3 regions of the Exiguobacterium sp. s166 genome follow, and region 1 is predicted to be linked to each of the others. Evidence: riboswitches for the same ligand, from Rfam matches in the RefSeq annotation. Region 1 holds a riboswitch; each other region holds the start of a gene.
What was found. A riboswitch is a leader RNA that binds a small molecule or an ion and turns the genes downstream of it on or off. The one in region 1 is predicted to bind thiamine pyrophosphate.
Positions count from the first base shown of each region.

Region 1 (5,358 bases):
ACTATTTAAAAAGTAGAGAATTTGAACTGTTTTTGAAAAATAAAAGAGACCTGTCGACTAAATCGACAGGTCATAAAATCACATAATTTAGGAGGAATGACTCATTCCGAAGCTAAAAATTGTTCGTATTGCGCATCGAGCTGTTGGACAAGTTCTTCACGGATAGAAAAAAGTTTCACCGTCTCTTCATAATCCGTCGTTTCAGCAAGTTGCCGATCAAGCATCTTCAGTTCCTGTTCCAATCGTTCGATCGTCTCTTCTACTTGACGTGTTGTCTGTACTGGAATAGAAGGAGATGGTCGTTTTTTAGCAGAGACGACGTTCTTCGGTATTTTGGCGTCAGGCGGCTGTGTTTGCCGTTTGGTTGACGCATAGACATACGGACCGGGAAACAGCTCCATCGTCTGATCAAGCCAAAGGGTCTTCGTAAACAGCCGGTTCAAGAAATAGCGGTCGTGCGAAACGGCGATCAACGTTCCGTCAAACGATTCGAGTGCCTCTTCAAGCGCATCACGTGATTCGATGTCGAGATGATTGGTCGGCTCATCCAAAATCAGTACGTTCAAATCGGAGTGGACCAGAACCGCGAGCATCAGCCGCATGCGTTCGCCACCACTTAACGCCTCGACCGGTAAGAAGACCCGGGGGCCAAAAAACAAGAACTGGGCGAGACGCTGCCGCGCCGTTCCTTCATCGAGATCAACGGTCGTGCGAAAAACGTCAATCAAACGTTCACCGGGCGGGAAGTCAACTCGTTGCGACAGGTAGCCGATTTTCACTGACGGTCCACGCGTAATCAGACCGCTTGTCGGTTCGAGATGGCCTAACAGGAGATGCAATAGTGTGGATTTTCCGCTTCCGTTTGCGCCGACGATGGCGATTCGATCTTTTGCCGAAATCTCAAAGTTTAATGAATGAAACAACGGTTGTTTAGAGAAGGCAATACTGACATCCTCGACGCGGTAAACCGTCCGGCTCGTTTTTCCATGTGCTGCAAACGCAAGATCGGGGGTCTCGGCGTCAAGCCTTGGGCGTTTGATCCGTTCGATCCGTGCGAGTGCCCGTTCCATCGATTTTGCTTTTCGGAATAGTTTTTCGCTTGGTGGTGACGCTTCGTTTGCCCATTGCCGCAGACGGCGGATCGCTTCCTTCATCTGCTTGATCTTCTTCTGTTGTTCCTGGTAAGCATGGAATTGCTCAAGTAGAAGGCGTTCCTTTTCCTTCACGTAAAACGTGTAATTTCCCTGGTACAGCTGAATCTGCCCCTCCTCCAGTTCAGCGATGCGCGTCACGACCGCATCAAGAAACACACGATCGTGGGAGACGATCAGGACAGCCCCGGCATAATCGGCTAAAAAGGATTCCAGCCACTCGACGGCGTCTAAATCCAGATGGTTCGTCGGTTCGTCGAGGATCAACAACTCCGGCTCGGTCAACAACATCCTTCCGAGGCAGATTTTGGTCTGTTCGCCGCCGCTGAGCTGCTCAAACGGACGGTCCAAAAGGGCATGCAACTGCAAGCCGTTAATCATCCGGTCGATTTTGGAATCCAGCAAATACCCGCCTTGGCGCTCAAAAGCTTCGGTCTCTTGCGTGTAGCGTTCGAGCAACTGATCGATTTGATCCGTTTTTGTCGCCATGTCCCGTTCGATTTGTTGCAGGGAGCGTTGTAAATCGACAAGCGTGGCGAAGGCAGTCCACAGGACATCACGCCCCGTCATTACGTTGTCGAACACGGGAAGTTGTGCCAAATAACCGATGGAGAGCCCGCTTTTTTGATAAATCGTTCCGCTGTCTTCGGAATCAAGACGGGCAATCAAACGTAAGAGCGTCGTTTTACCGCTTCCGTTTCGGCCGATCAAGCCGATGCGGTCTTGGTGCTCGATAAAGAGGGAGACGTCCGTTAAGATATCGTCGCCTCCGAATTGTTTTGTCAGGTGTTGGATGTCGCAGATCATCATATGAAATGTCCTCTCTGGCGCATCAAAAAAAGGAGAGCGCAAACAGCACTCTCCTTGACTCGTGGAAGATGCGCTTTGCTTTATTTTTCAGGTATGAGGTTCGTTAAAAAAGGGCAGACTAGTCCCTTAGAACGCCATTCCATGAAAAATCGCGCGCAACAGATACAGTTGTTCCATCAACCAATGCTTACACGCAGCAAAACCCATGTCTCCACACCACCTTTTCCGATTCAATACATCTATTTTACCATGCCTGACAGAAAAGAAAACGTTAATCTTTATTTAAATAAGCCGGCAATCGAGTTGAAGAATGCACTGAAACCATCAAACAACTTCGCAAAAAATCCTTTTGTCTCTTCTGAGGTCGCGAAGGCCTGGATATCTTGTCCGGCATCTTTTAGACCACTCTCGATTTGACCCCAGTTCAGGTCCGCTTGTTCCATTTGATTAAACAGTCCAGTCAACCGGTCCATCTGAGCATCGGATAAATTGATGTTATTGTTTTGGATGACTTGGACGATGACGTTTTCAATCTCGACCTTCGTTTCCGGCTGTTGTTTCGCGATTTCCGCTTTGATTTCATTCATCAAGTCGGCGACTTTATCCGTCCCGACCGTTTTCCCGACATCGGATGTCACAGAGAGTTCTTGCTGGGCAAGGTCTTTTCGTTCATCCGTCAGTTTGATGCCGGTCTCGGCAGATGTTTGATCATACGCTTTCATGATCCCGGTCAAAGCTGAAGTTCCGGTTACCTTGTACGGGGACGTGATCGTAATGTCCGCATCCGTTACACCCGCTGTGACGAGGGCGTTGAGGTACATGTCTTTTGTGACCCAGGTGATGTTTTCGGTCGCGACAGATAATCCATCACCTTTTTCAGCCAACTCAATTTTAGCGGAAGAGTACATGCCGCCACCCCGTTGTGATTGGGGAATGTTTTTCCCGAGATATTTTTCTTCATCGGCAGATGTTGCAATAATCGGAGTAATGCCTTCCGGTGCATTCAAGCGGGACAAGACCCACGATTTATCCTTTGCCCCAAGTGATTCGCCAAGGGTGACGATTGTTTTGTCGACCACTTGTTCAGCAGATGCGGCCGTCGGTAGCAGTAAGGTAGTAGCAAGTAATGCCGAAGCGGTCCATGTCATGGTTTTATTCATAAAAGTTCCTCCATAAGTTAAGTATCAGGTACTAAATTTAGTCTAATCGACCGGCGACAGAAGAGAATCGGTCTCAAGGACGAGCCGTCATCCACCTTCCGTCATGTTCCATTGTACAAAAAAATGGAGTGAAATGACGAGAATGGGTCAATTCCACATCAAATCATGATAAACTCAAAACAAATCAAATAGCGACCACTAGGGGAGTCAGTAGGCTGACTGAGACGACGGAGACGTTCGGACCCTTTGAACCTGATTAAGTTTGGACTTACGGAGGGAAGTGGCGTGGACGATCCTCTTTTTATGGTCTTTTCACGTCATGCCTGACATCAGGTGTGGCGTTTTTTTGATTACAAAAGGGGGAACCAACATGACATTCAGTGAAGAAATCCGGCAAGCGGCAAAACGGTATTGGGACAGTAGCTTTACCCATCCATTCGTGACAGGGATTGCGGATGGAACACTACCAGAAGCAAAATTTCGCCATTACGTCCTACAGGATGCCTATTACTTAAAACATTTCGCGAAAATTCAGGCGCGGGCCGCGTCGAAGGCACAGGACTTCGCGACGATTGCCGAACTCGCGGAACATGCGACGTCGACCTATGCTGCAGAACTCAGTCTGCATCAATCGTTTTTTGAACCGCTTGGGATTTCGGACAAGACACTGGCAGAGTTTGAACCAGCACCGACCGCATATGCGTATATTTCGCATATGCACCATGCAAGTGAAGGGACGCTTGGGGAGACCATCGCTGCGATTTTACCGTGTTACTGGCTTTACTATGAGATTGGACAACAGTTACAGGCAGCGACACCGGCTTCACCGATTTATCAGCAATGGATTGCGACATACAGTTCCGAATGGTTCGAGCGGGTGGTCTTTGAACAGATTGACCGGTTAAATGAGTTGGCAGAGAAGGCGAGTGAACAAGAACGCGTCCGGATGAAACAACATTTCGTCAGAAGCTGTTATTACGAATTGATGTTTTGGCAGATGGGCTGGGCGGAAGAAACGTTTGAACGGCAGTACGAACAGACGATGGAAATGACATCATCCAAGTAAGGAAGGAAATACAAACACCGGATCCGACGATAAGCGGATCCGGTGTTTGTTCTATAGAAAACATCAATCAACTGTGGTGTTCAATCAAATCGGCGAGACGTTGTTTCACGAGTGACGGATTCGTTAAGTCCTGGTTCGATAATGAAAGTTTCGTCATCGTCTCATCGGTTCCTGCCATTTCACTGAACAGCGAACCGAGACTGTGGGCACGGCGGTCGATTTGGACGACGATGTCGATGCCGAACCGGTCTTGCAACAGGATGACTTCGATTTCGTCCAGCTTGTGAGCATAATGAGTACCGCGGGCAGAATACTCAAGTTCCTGCGCGATCGGCAAATCTTTCCGGAAGCGGCCCGGCAATTTCTCTGTATCAGCTTTCTTGAGGCGGAATCCGAGGTTTTCCATCGCTTCAAGGATGACCGATTGGTAGTCATTCGCTTTGACGACGACAGCATCGTGGTCAGAAGGGTCAACCGCCTGCGCGATATCAAGACCCGTCTCGATCCACGACTTCGATTGGCTGACGGAAAGTGGTGTATTAAAAGGGACTTGAAGCGTAAACGGTATTTCCCGTTCGACGTCTGCTTCAATCGTAAACGGGGCTTCATTTAATGCAAACCGGTCCAGTGTGAACGTCGTGAATGCCGTGCTGTCCCCGACTTCTTGTTTGTACTGGGTATTGAAGGCGAGATAAATCCGGGCGATTTCCTGATCGACGTTACCGCCCTTAATATGAACGACTCCTTGAATCGTTCCACCGGGTTCACAGTGATCTTGTTCGAGTCGTGTATCGACCGTTGCGGCACCAATGCCGATTTGTGAAAGAATTTTTTTGAACATGTTGTGTTCCTCCTTTAAATTAAGTATGACGACTAAAAATAAAGCTTGCTTGCTTGTCGAACGCGGGTGAATTTGCTACAGTTTCGAAAGACCAAACAAAAAAAGGACGGGACGATACGTGGAACTAGACCAATTAAAAGACCTGCTCACTGAAAAACTGCAGGCAACTTCACTCATACACGCGACGATTAGTGGTCCGCGCCAAAAATCAAACGATCTGCGTCGAATCAAGTTAAAACCGATTCTACTTAGAGATACGTATGCAATCCAGTTAGAGTTTCAACATGAACGGATCATTAAGCATGAGAATTTAAGTATAGAAGAATTTAT
Region 1 covers NZ_JACSMU010000002.1:376,042-381,399, reverse strand. The annotation lists gene abc-f (ribosomal protection-like ABC-F family protein) at 102-1,961, opposite strand; gene KNP93_RS06355 (DUF1002 domain-containing protein) at 2,240-3,121, opposite strand; TPP riboswitch at 3,312-3,417, shown strand; gene tenA (thiaminase II) at 3,492-4,187, shown strand; gene KNP93_RS06345 (sporulation protein) at 4,255-5,028, opposite strand; gene KNP93_RS06340 (class I SAM-dependent methyltransferase) at 5,147-5,358, shown strand, end outside.

Region 2 (5,358 bases), 270 kb from region 1:
CGGCCAATCGGATTCCGACTGGCGATTTTACCGGCCAAGATGTTACTGAAGATCGAGACGACACCGTAAGCGAGTAAAATCGGACTGATCCAGGCCGACGGCAAATTCAGTTCCAACTCAAGCACGGGCACGAGATACGTATAGACGACGTATGTCGCACCGAATCCGAACGACGGAATGAAAAAGGCGATCATGATCCGTGGATTGGCGAGTAAACTGAGCTGCTCGCGGATCGAGCCGGACGATTCCGATTGCTGGACCGGAACGACTTTCAAGACAGCAAGCAGAGCGACGACACCAAGACTGCTCGTCAGCCAAAACGTGGCGGCGTAACCGGCATGTTGTCCGATGAATGTACCGATCGGCACACCGAGGACGTTTGCCATCGTGAATCCACCAAAGATGAAGGAGACAGCGACGCCGCGTTTCGCGATCGGCACACTGTCGCTTGCGACGACCATTGCCAGTGAAATCAGGACACCCGTCAGCACAGCCGTCACGATTCGTGACAACAGCAACAGTTCATAATTCGGTGCAATCCCGCTGCAGATATTTAAAATGATCCAGACGAAAATCAGACTGAGCATTAACTTCCGCCGTTCGAGGTGTCCGGTCAAGGACATCGTAATCGGTGTTCCGATGGCGAAGGCGATCGCAAAGGCGGAGACGAGTGTCCCGGCTTTCGCAATTGTGATGTTCAGACCGTCCGCAATTTCAGATAAAATACCGACGATGACGAATTCGCTTGTTCCAAGGACAAACGTCAACATGGATAACGTCGCGATTAACAGCCAGTCGGCTTGACTCAAACGAGTCGATGATGATGACATATACAATTCCCCACTTCTGGCGCCTGTGCGCAAAAAAACTATCGTTTATCAGAATAGCATGATTTAAGAAGGGCGGAAACCGGATTTACCTGACCCGGAAAAAGAAGCATTATTGTGAATAGACAGTCAATTTCACTTGTCATTGATTCGGGTATACTAACAGAGTAGGAAACATCACCTAAATCAGAAAAGGACGTGATCTTGATGCAAGCAACAGTCACTTGGAATCAAAAGATGGGCTTCAGCGGGGAAACCGAATCCGGACATCACTTAGCGATGGATGCGGCACCGGAAAACGGCGGGGACAATCAAGCACCCCGGCCGACGGAGCTCTTGCTTCATGCCGTTGCCGGCTGTACCGGCATCGATATCGTCTCGATTTTAGAAAAGATGCGCTTGACGCTGACGTCATTTGAAATGGATATCGAAGGCGAACGGGCGGATGATCATCCCCGGCGTTTCACGACGATCTCGATTCATTACCGGCTCGAAGGTGATTTACCGGACGATAAAGTCCGCCGGGCGATTGCCTTATCAAAAGACAAATACTGCTCGGTCTCGCAATCGCTGAACGCGGAGATTGAAGTTTATTACTCGATCAACGGCGTCCGGAACGAGGAACCGATTTGAAGCGGATTGTTACTGTTCTGTTGGCAAGTATCCTCCTCGCCGGTTGTTCTGACGAGCCGGCACAACCGGTCGAACCGCAACCGAAGCCGGCGAAGAAAACGAAGCCGCCGCAACCGGACCGGCCTTCTGCCGCTGAACGGGCGGAAAAACAACTGAAAGAGACCATTTCGAAGATGTCGACAGCGGAAAAAGTTGATCAGTTGCTGTACATCGGCGTGACGGGAACAGCTCTGACGCAAGCGGACCGTCAATTACTGCAGAATCATGCACTCGGTGGTGTCTTGCTGCTTGGCGGCAATATCACCTCGACCGATCAATTGAAAACCTTTACGACAGCAATTACTAAAGCGCAAACGACGGACGAAAAAGCGTTCCTCGGTTTTGATGAAGAAGGTGGACGCGTCAGCCGGGTCCCGGATGCGCAACTGAAATTATCACCGAGCCTGTCGTTCGGTCAGAAAAATGATCCTGCTTTGATGAAGGAAGTCGGACGGACGCTCGGTTTGATTTCCCGTTTTTACGGCTTTAATATGGACTTCGCTCCCGTCCTTGACGTCAACAGCAATCCGGCGAATCCGATCATTGGTGACCGATCGCTCAGTGCGGATCCGCAACAGGTCGCAAGGCTTGGTGTCCCGTTGATGCAGGGGGTGAAAGAAGAAGACGTCGTTCCGGTCGTCAAACATTTTCCGGGACACGGCGATACGACCGTCGATTCCCATGTCGGTCTGCCGCGGGTCGATGCGACGAAAGCGGAACTCGAACAGATGGAACTCGTCCCGTTCAAACGGGCGATTAAAGAAGGGGCCGAAATGGTGATGGTCGCGCATATTCTGTTCCCGTCCCTCGACAAATCCCGTCCGTCTTCGTTGTCAAAACCGGTCATGTCCGGTATCTTACGGGATGAACTGAAGTTTGACGGGGTCATCATCACGGATGATCTGGTGATGGGCGCGATTACGGAACGATACGGGCTGGCCCAGGCCGCAAGTCTTGCGCTTGAGAGCGGTGCCGACATGGCGATGTTTTCCTCACCCGGTGCGTACGCGTCCGTTCATAAGGAAATCATGGCACGGATTAAACAAGGTAAATTGTCGAGAGCAGATCTGGATCAGAAGGTCATGCGGGTCTTACACTTAAAACAAACGTATGACTTGTCGCAAACGAAACGTGTCGACGAATACCAACGCTTGATTGAGCAGGTCAAAGCGGTCGAATCGGACATGCGACACTAATCAAGGGTAGAACAAATCGGACTACCCGTGGTAAACTACAGGCGTACCACACAAATCAATATCTACACTAGGGGAGTCTCGCAGCAGACTGAGACGGAAGTATCCGGACCCTTTGAACCTGATCTAGTTCGTACTAGCGGAGGGAAGTGGATTCCGATCATTCATAGAGGATGCGACGACTGTCGCCCTTTTTTGTAGGACCACTCCATCAGTTCATGGGGTGGTCCTTTTTCGTGTGGAAAGGGGGAAATGATGAGCCAGTTACATCTGATGACAACCGGCAAGCGGCATCCGGACATACTCGAACATCTGTTGCCGAAACTCGCACTATCCGTCGACCGGATTCATCTGCGGGAGCCGTTATGGTCAGCGAAGGAACTGGTCGTGTGCATCGAAACACTCGTGCGACGAGGCGTAAAGACAGAGCAATTAATTGTCCATGACCGGCTGGACGTGGCAGTCGTCACCGGCACCGGAGTTCAGCTGACAACACGCAGCATTCCGGTCGACCTCGTCCGTCACCGTTTTCCGGAACTGGTGATCGGTCAATCGGTTCACTCGTTAACGGAAGCGATAGCGGCGGAACAAGCCGGTGCTGATTACGTCCTGTACGGCCATATTTTTGAGACGGGATCAAAACCGGGTGTACCGCCCCGGGGACTCGACGCCTTGAAACAAGTTGTCGACTGGACATCGATTCCTGTCATTGCAATTGGTGGCATTACACCGGACAATCTGCCGGATATCCTGGCGACCGGCTGCGCAGGCGGGGCCGTCTTGTCGGGCATTCTCGGTCAGGCGTCTCCGGTCGAAGCAGCCAACCGATTCCGGGCGGTGATGCAACGATGACACGCCCGGATGTTTTAATCATCGGAGCCGGCATCATTGGTTTGACGCTCGGCTATGAGCTCCTGCAGCGCGGGAAAACCGTTCATTTGCTTGAACAGTCAACTGTCGGTCAGGGAGCGACGCAAGCAGCAGCGGGAATGCTCGCGACAGATGAAGAATTGCTGGCACCGTTACATGAACTGGCCCGGCTGAGCCGGACGCTGTATCCGGAATTCGTGCAACAATTGTTTGACGAGACCGGTCTCGGAAGCGGGTATCTGGAACAACCGTTTCGTATGCAACAGGCGCATCACTGGCGGACGTTTGATTCGGTCGGACAGGTTGATCCGCGGTTGCTTGCACAAGCATTACGCAGTGCCATCGAACGACGGGGCGGGGTAATCGAAGAGGCAACGGTCGTAGCACGTCTCGTACGGGACGGACAAACGGTGACCGGCGCCGAGACGAACCGGGGGCTACGGGCGGGCAGACAAATTATTGTCGCCGGTGGTCGCGGATCGGAAGAATTGTTACAGACGGTCGGAGTGACGATTAACACACTTCCGGTCAAGGGCGAGTGTCTGTCTGTCCGGCTGACGACCGGACAACTCAATCGGACGCTGTTTGGTGATGCGGTCTATTTAGTCCCGAAAGCAGACGGACGGATCATCATCGGGGCGACGGAACGGGTTGGTGATGAATCAACGACCGTCAGTCTGAACAGTATTCGTTTGTTATTGAATGCAGCAGTAAAGCTCTATCCGCCGCTTACAGAGGCCGTGTTCGTGGAAGCTTGGTCCGGTGTTCGACCGCAAACCGGGGACGGTCTGCCGTATCTCGGAGCAGTGGACGGAATCGATGGGTTGTTCGTCGCGTCAGGCCATCACCGGCATGGCATCTTACTGGCCCCTGCGACGGCCAACGTCTTGGCCGATTGTCTCATGGGGCAAACGCCAAGAGTGGCACTGGATGGTTTTAACAGCCGACGACAGGAGGAAAGCAGATGACTATCCGATTGAATGGAAAAAACTATGCTTTGACAGAGGAAATCAAGACGTTACACGACTTGTTAGAAAAACTGGAGATTCAGGGACAGGTCGTCATCATCGAACAAAATCATCAAATCATCGACCGGTCGAGCTATCCGGATACGGACGTTACGTCCGGAGATGTCATTGAAATCGTTCATTTTGTAGGAGGCGGATAACATGTTAGAAATTGGCGGAAAAACATTTGCATCACGATTGTTACTGGGGACAGGAAAATATTCGGATAATGAGAAGCAACAGCAAGCGGTCGAAGCATCGGAAACAAACATTTTAACGTTTTCCGTCCGACGTCTCGACGTCTTTGCAAAGGAACAGAACGATCCGCTCGCAGCGCTTGACTTAAGCTGCTATGATCTCTTGCCGAACACTGCGGGTGCGAAGACGGCGGAGGAAGCGGTCCGCCTTGCCCGCCTTGCCCGGGCCTCAGGGATGTGCGATATGGTCAAGGTCGAGGTAATCGGTTGTGACAAGACGTTGTTGCCGGATCCGATTGAAACATTACGAGCAGCAGAGGAATTAATCAAGGATGGCTTCATCGTCTTGCCGTATACATCAGACGATTTGTTGCTTGCACGTCGGCTCGAAGAACTCGGCTGTCATGCGATTATGCCGGCAGCATCACCAATCGGTTCCGGACAGGGCATCTTAAATCCGCTCGCGCTCAGCTTCATCATCGAACAAATGTCAGTACCGGTCATCGTCGACGCCGGCATCGGTTCACCGGCTGACGCGGCGTACGCGATGGAGCTCGGAGCTGATGGTGTCCTATTGAATTCAGCCGTCGCG
Region 2 covers NZ_JACSMU010000002.1:110,327-115,684, reverse strand. The annotation lists gene KNP93_RS05030 (MFS transporter) at 1-830, opposite strand, end outside; gene KNP93_RS05025 (OsmC family protein) at 1,035-1,460, shown strand; gene nagZ (beta-N-acetylhexosaminidase) at 1,457-2,695, shown strand; TPP riboswitch at 2,755-2,857, shown strand; gene KNP93_RS05015 (thiamine phosphate synthase) at 2,948-3,544, shown strand; gene KNP93_RS05010 (NAD(P)/FAD-dependent oxidoreductase) at 3,541-4,530, shown strand; gene thiS (sulfur carrier protein ThiS) at 4,527-4,730, shown strand; gene KNP93_RS05000 (thiazole synthase) at 4,732-5,358, shown strand, end outside.
Region 2: it holds a riboswitch for thiamine pyrophosphate, as region 1 does, so the genes downstream of both, KNP93_RS05015 (thiamine phosphate synthase) here and tenA (thiaminase II) in region 1, are expected to answer to the same signal.

Region 3 (5,358 bases), on a different contig from region 1:
CCGCCAGTCCGGAGAACATCCCGGAATAATACTGATAACGCGAGGGAGTGATGACGATCCAGTCGACATCCGAATGACTCCCTTGTTTGATACATTCTAAATGCGCATGACCTGCGCCGACTAACAGGATTCGTTTCACGACTCCACCCACTTACTTTTTTGGATTCACTGTATCTGTCCTGTTTATTCCCCCAAGTAGTGCCGCGTAATCGTCCGCTGTCAAACCACCAGGCGAAGTGACGTCGCGAGCGTGACGGTCATCAACAGAAAGGCAAGATCCCCTCGTGTTACGACCGGCTCGACATAATAGGTTCGATTGACCCGAAACTGACGGGCTTCCATCGCAATCGCAATCTGTTCCGAGCGGAGGATACTGGTCGTAAACAACGGCAGACTGATGTCAAAAAACGTTTGCCACGGCCAAAGTGACCGTTGTTGCCGGACACGACGCGCTTGACGGATCGTTCGAATCGACTGCCGAAAGATCGGAATGAAGCGGAGACCGGCTAAAAATCCATAGGAAAGGCGAACCGGCAGACGACATTGATGAATCAGACTCATGACGAACCGTGTCGCGTCCGTTGTTGCAACGAACGTTACACTCAACAGGACGAAGGCGAGCATCCGCGTCGCGACCAACCAGGCATGTGCAAGACTCTCTTCCGTGATCCGGAACCAGCCGAATGCCCACAATTCCGTTTCACCTTTTCCGAACGCGGCCATCATCCAAAACGTCAACAGAAACAACACACCATAAGGGACGAGACGAATGAGAAGCGTTGACAGCTGCCAGCCGGAGCAACATACGCCGACGGCGGAAAGGATGAGCAGTGCAAACGTCACTTCTAAACGGGATGTCGAAATCAGCAACAGCATGACATAGACCAGGGTCGCCAGTTTGACGGAAGGATTAATTTGAGCGAGCCATGAGTGGTTTTCCTGCATGACGGATCCCCTCCTTTTGTTGCTGATACTGATAGGACACCGGACGAATCAGCTGATTGTCGTGTAAAATCTTGGTTTCCTGAAACAATTCCTCCGGTGAACCGTCAAATTGAATGTTTTCCGAACCGAGGACGAGCACCCGGTCTGCCTGTTGGTACACCAGCTCCATATCATGCGTCACCATGATGAGCGTCGTCCCGGCTGCACGGGCTTGCCGCAAGACTTCAATCAGTTGTGCCGTCGTCTCGGCATCCTGTCCGAAAGTCGGCTCGTCCAGCAACAAGACAGCTTTTCGCTCAAGCAGCATTGTCGCGACGCTCAAACGCCGTTTTTGACCAAGACTGAGTGCGAGCGGCGACTGACCCGCGACGTCCGCCAAGCGATAGTACTGTAAGGCATCATCCATCTGACCGGACGACGGTGAGGTACAACTGATCGTCAGTTCGTCAAGAACCGTCTGTTTGAGAAACTGAAACTCAGGTTGCTGAAACACAAAGCCGACCTGCCGGTAAAATGTCCGGTCCCGCCATTTCTTCAACGCTGTCTGAAACAACTGAATCGTTCCGCCTTGCGCCGGTAACAGTTTGGCCAGCGTTTCGAGCAGGGTACTTTTGCCGGCTCCATTGCGTCCGACAAGCATGATCCATTCTCCGGCGTGGGCGTTCAGCGAGATCCGCTGGAGAACCGTCTGCTTTCCGTGCCGGACGGTCACGTCAACAAGTTCAAATGTCGGTTCGGTTGAAACGGGTTCGCGGACAGGGGGACGATCGAGTGCCCATTCTGCCGCGACCTCGGCCGGTATCGTTTCGAATGTATACGGGTAAAGGCGCGGTGTCGCAATCCCGAGCTCAGTCAAAACGGTCCGGCGTTCTGAAAAAATGTCCCGCGGCGGTCCGTCAAGACGGATCCGTCCGGTTTGAAAGACCAGCACCCGGTCCGCAAACGTCACACACTGCTCCAGTTGGTGTTCGATCAGCACCAGTGTCACGTTCGGATCGTGGTGCAATTCCTCAATCAGCTCCATCATCAAACGTTGACCATGCGGATCAAGTTGCGCCGTCGGTTCGTCGAGCAACAGGATGTCCGGTTCGAGTGCCAATACACAGGCTAGAGCAAGCCGTTGTTTCATCCCGCCGGACAGCTCGGCAATCGGCGTCGTCAAGGCGAGGTCAAGTCCGACCCGTGCCAAGACACCTTTAATCCGCTCATCCATTTCAAATCGGGAGATGCTTCGGTTTTCCAGACTAAAGGCCATTTCGGCACCGACCGTCTGCATGCAAAACTGATCGTCCGGCTGTTGGAATAACATCCCGACCGTTCCCTCGGTCAACCAGTGACCGCTGACATCGGCTTCAATCGTCTCCGGCAACAGACCGGCGAGGACATGTAAAAAGGTCGTCTTTCCACTGCCGCTTGGACCGACGAGCAACGTCGTTTCTCCTTTATCAATCGTAACCGACAAATCCTGTAAGACCGGGTGATCCTGATCCGGATAGCGGACTGTCAGGTGCTCACACTGCATCATGCGGCACGCTGCTTTCGTTGTCGTCCGATCGCATACCCATTCAGTGTCCCTGCCTTAATGAGCGCATCGACGATGATTTTTGCGAGTAAGCCGCCGAGCAGAGCACCGCTGACAAGTTGTAAGGAAAACGTCAACAGGAGAGTCGTCGTCGTATAGTAGGCAAATCCGTTCACGATGAGGCTGTAGACCATACTTCCGACGGCAGCGAAGACACCGGACAACATCAAGGTAAACGTATTGAATTTCCGGTATCCGAACACGGCAAAGGCAATCTCGGCCCCGATCCCCTGTGCGAATCCAATCAACAGTGCCGATAAGCCGAAGTGACTCCCTGTAAACAATTCGACGGCAGCGGCGACGACTTCCGCAATCAATGCCGCGCCTGGTTTTTGAATGATGTAGGCGACAAGGGGACTGGCGATGACCCAGATGCCGAACATCCAGTTTGATCCGACCGGTCCGAAGATGGCCGAGATCGGTAACCATAACGTCGACCACCCTAAGTAGAGGACACCACACGCGACGGCGAGCATCATCATGACGATGATTTCTTTCATTTTCCAACTGTTCATAATCACTTCTCCTTTGAATGCACACCCACAAAGAAACCACAAAAAAGACCGCCCTCTATGAAAAGAGAGCGGTCGTGTAACCTGCAAGATGCAGAAAAAGAGCACGAGGATTCCGCTCCACTTTCCTACGCTAGTATGAACTAGATCAGGTTCAAAGGGTCCGAAGTGAATCGTCTCAGCCAAATGGCTCCCCTAGTGGATGTGTCAATGATGTGTACCTTCTTCACTGTACGGCTGTCGACCGGACTTGTCAATATGCATAAAAAAAACCTCCCACGAGGGGAGGAGAGAAAAGATTACTCTTTATCTTCTTTGTTTTCTTCAGCTTGCTCTTCAGAAGTTTGTTCTGAATCGTCTGTCGCTGTATCCGCATCAGCTGCTTGTGCCTCAGCTTCTGCTTCTTCGATTTCTTCAAGTTCAGCTTCAAGTGTCGATTCAACGACCGCTGCAACTTGGATGTCACCTTCTGTGACGACACGGAAATCTTTTTCTTCCGGAAGATCAGCTACTGTGATTGAATCTCCGATTGCAAGATCCGTCACGTCGACTTCGATGCGTTCCGGTAATTTATCTGGTGTTGCGGCAACTGTTACTTTAAAGAGTGTTTGTGAAAGGAATCCGCCAAGTTTCGCGCCGGCTGCTTCGCCAACAAGGACGATATCCGTCTCGACTTCTGTTTCTTCATCCATTTTAACAGCGATGAATTCAACGTGTTTGATGGTTGGTGTAAAGATATCCATATCAAGCTTGTTGATCAACGTGTTGACCTTTTTACCGCCGATTTGAAGAGCAACCAAGACGTTTTCGCCGTGATCACGGACAACTTTGACCAATTCTTTTTCATCGAATGAAATCGGTGTGCTTTCCACTTTGTAGCCATACACGACACCAAGAGCTTTTCCTTCATGACGTAATTGCTTTCTAAGTGAGCGTGGGCGTACTTCGCGTTCTTCTACTTTTAATGTTACTGACATGTTCATTTCCCCCTTGAATTTGGTATAGCCCTCAAAAGGTAATGAATGTAGGAGTGGAACAATAGGTTCCAACAGAAATTCTTGCGCTAAATGCTAGTTCAACTGGATTCCATTCAGAAATGAAAAACGAAGTGAGTAAGTAGCATTTCTCTCCCAGGTCATTACGCTGATATTGAGAAACAATAATTGAAAAGCGACCGTGTTGTACGGTGCTAGTGTAGATATACCCCTGTCTTTCAAAAGTTAAAACCTTTTTTTCTGAATTTGATTGTCGAAAGACCTCCAAACCTGTTGATAGACAACGGATTGAAGGTCTTTCATTTTTTTAAGATTTTCTTTGATTTGTGTGGTTAATCACCTGCTGAATCGATAAAAGAGGGGGAATCAAGCAACCGGACGAGTTCACGAATCGTTAAAATATCCGGCTTCTGATCCGATAAGACGGCATCAATCATCGTCGCCTTTCGATCCTGTAATTCCGCCATCTTTTCCTCGATTGTCCCGGTCATCAATAACTTGATCACTTCGACCGGCGACTCTTGTCCCAATCGATGGGCCCGGTCAGCCGCTTGCTGCTCAACGGCCGGATTCCACCAACTGTCGTATAAAATGACGGTATCCGCCGTCGCCAGATTCAGACCGGTCCCGCCGGCTTTCAAGGAAATCAGGAAGACATCGACTTCACCGGCATTAAACCGGTCACACAGTGCGACACGGTCTTCAACCGGTGTCTCACCGGTTAGTAGAAAGTGGGCAAGTTGTCGTACTGCCAGTCGTTCCCGAATCCGGGCCAACATCTTCGTATACTGGGAAAAAATCAGGATCCGGTGTCCGCTCGCTACTTTTTCTTCAATGATTTCAAGCAGGCGTTCGAGTTTTGTCGATTCACTTGTATAACCTTCGACAAATAACGCCGGATCACAGCAAATCTGCCGCAACCGGGTCAAACCGGCGAGCAGCTTAATCCGGTCTTCACGCTTCGTTTCGTCGAGATGCTGTAACGTTTCCAGTTGCAGTTTCGCCAAGTAGGAAGCATAAAGTTTTTTCTGCGTCGGACCGAGCTCTGTATAATGGTGGACAATCTGTTTTTGCGGTAAATCCTGCAAAACTTCGGCTTTTGTCCGTCGCATCATAAACGGTCGGACGAATCGTTGGATTTCATCATATGACCATGTCTGGAACGTCGGTAAGTCCGGTAACAACGACGGGAAAATGACCCGGAAAATCGACCAAAGATCATCGGTCCGGTTTTCAAGCGGTGTTCCGGTCAAGGCAAACCGACGTTTCGCCCGAATACGGCGCAAGCGGACAGCGGTTTGTGACGCTGGATTCTTCAGATGTT
Region 3 covers NZ_JACSMU010000003.1:151,109-156,466, reverse strand. The annotation lists gene KNP93_RS08565 (NAD(P)/FAD-dependent oxidoreductase) at 1-139, opposite strand, end outside; gene KNP93_RS08560 (energy-coupling factor transporter transmembrane component T family protein) at 220-945, opposite strand; gene KNP93_RS08555 (ABC transporter ATP-binding protein) at 911-2,470, opposite strand; gene KNP93_RS08550 (ECF transporter S component) at 2,467-3,042, opposite strand; TPP riboswitch at 3,148-3,246, opposite strand; gene KNP93_RS08545 (50S ribosomal protein L25/general stress protein Ctc) at 3,339-4,016, opposite strand; gene KNP93_RS08540 (DEAD/DEAH box helicase) at 4,367-5,358, opposite strand, start outside.
Region 3: it holds a riboswitch for thiamine pyrophosphate, as region 1 does, so the genes downstream of both, KNP93_RS08550 (ECF transporter S component) here and tenA (thiaminase II) in region 1, are expected to answer to the same signal.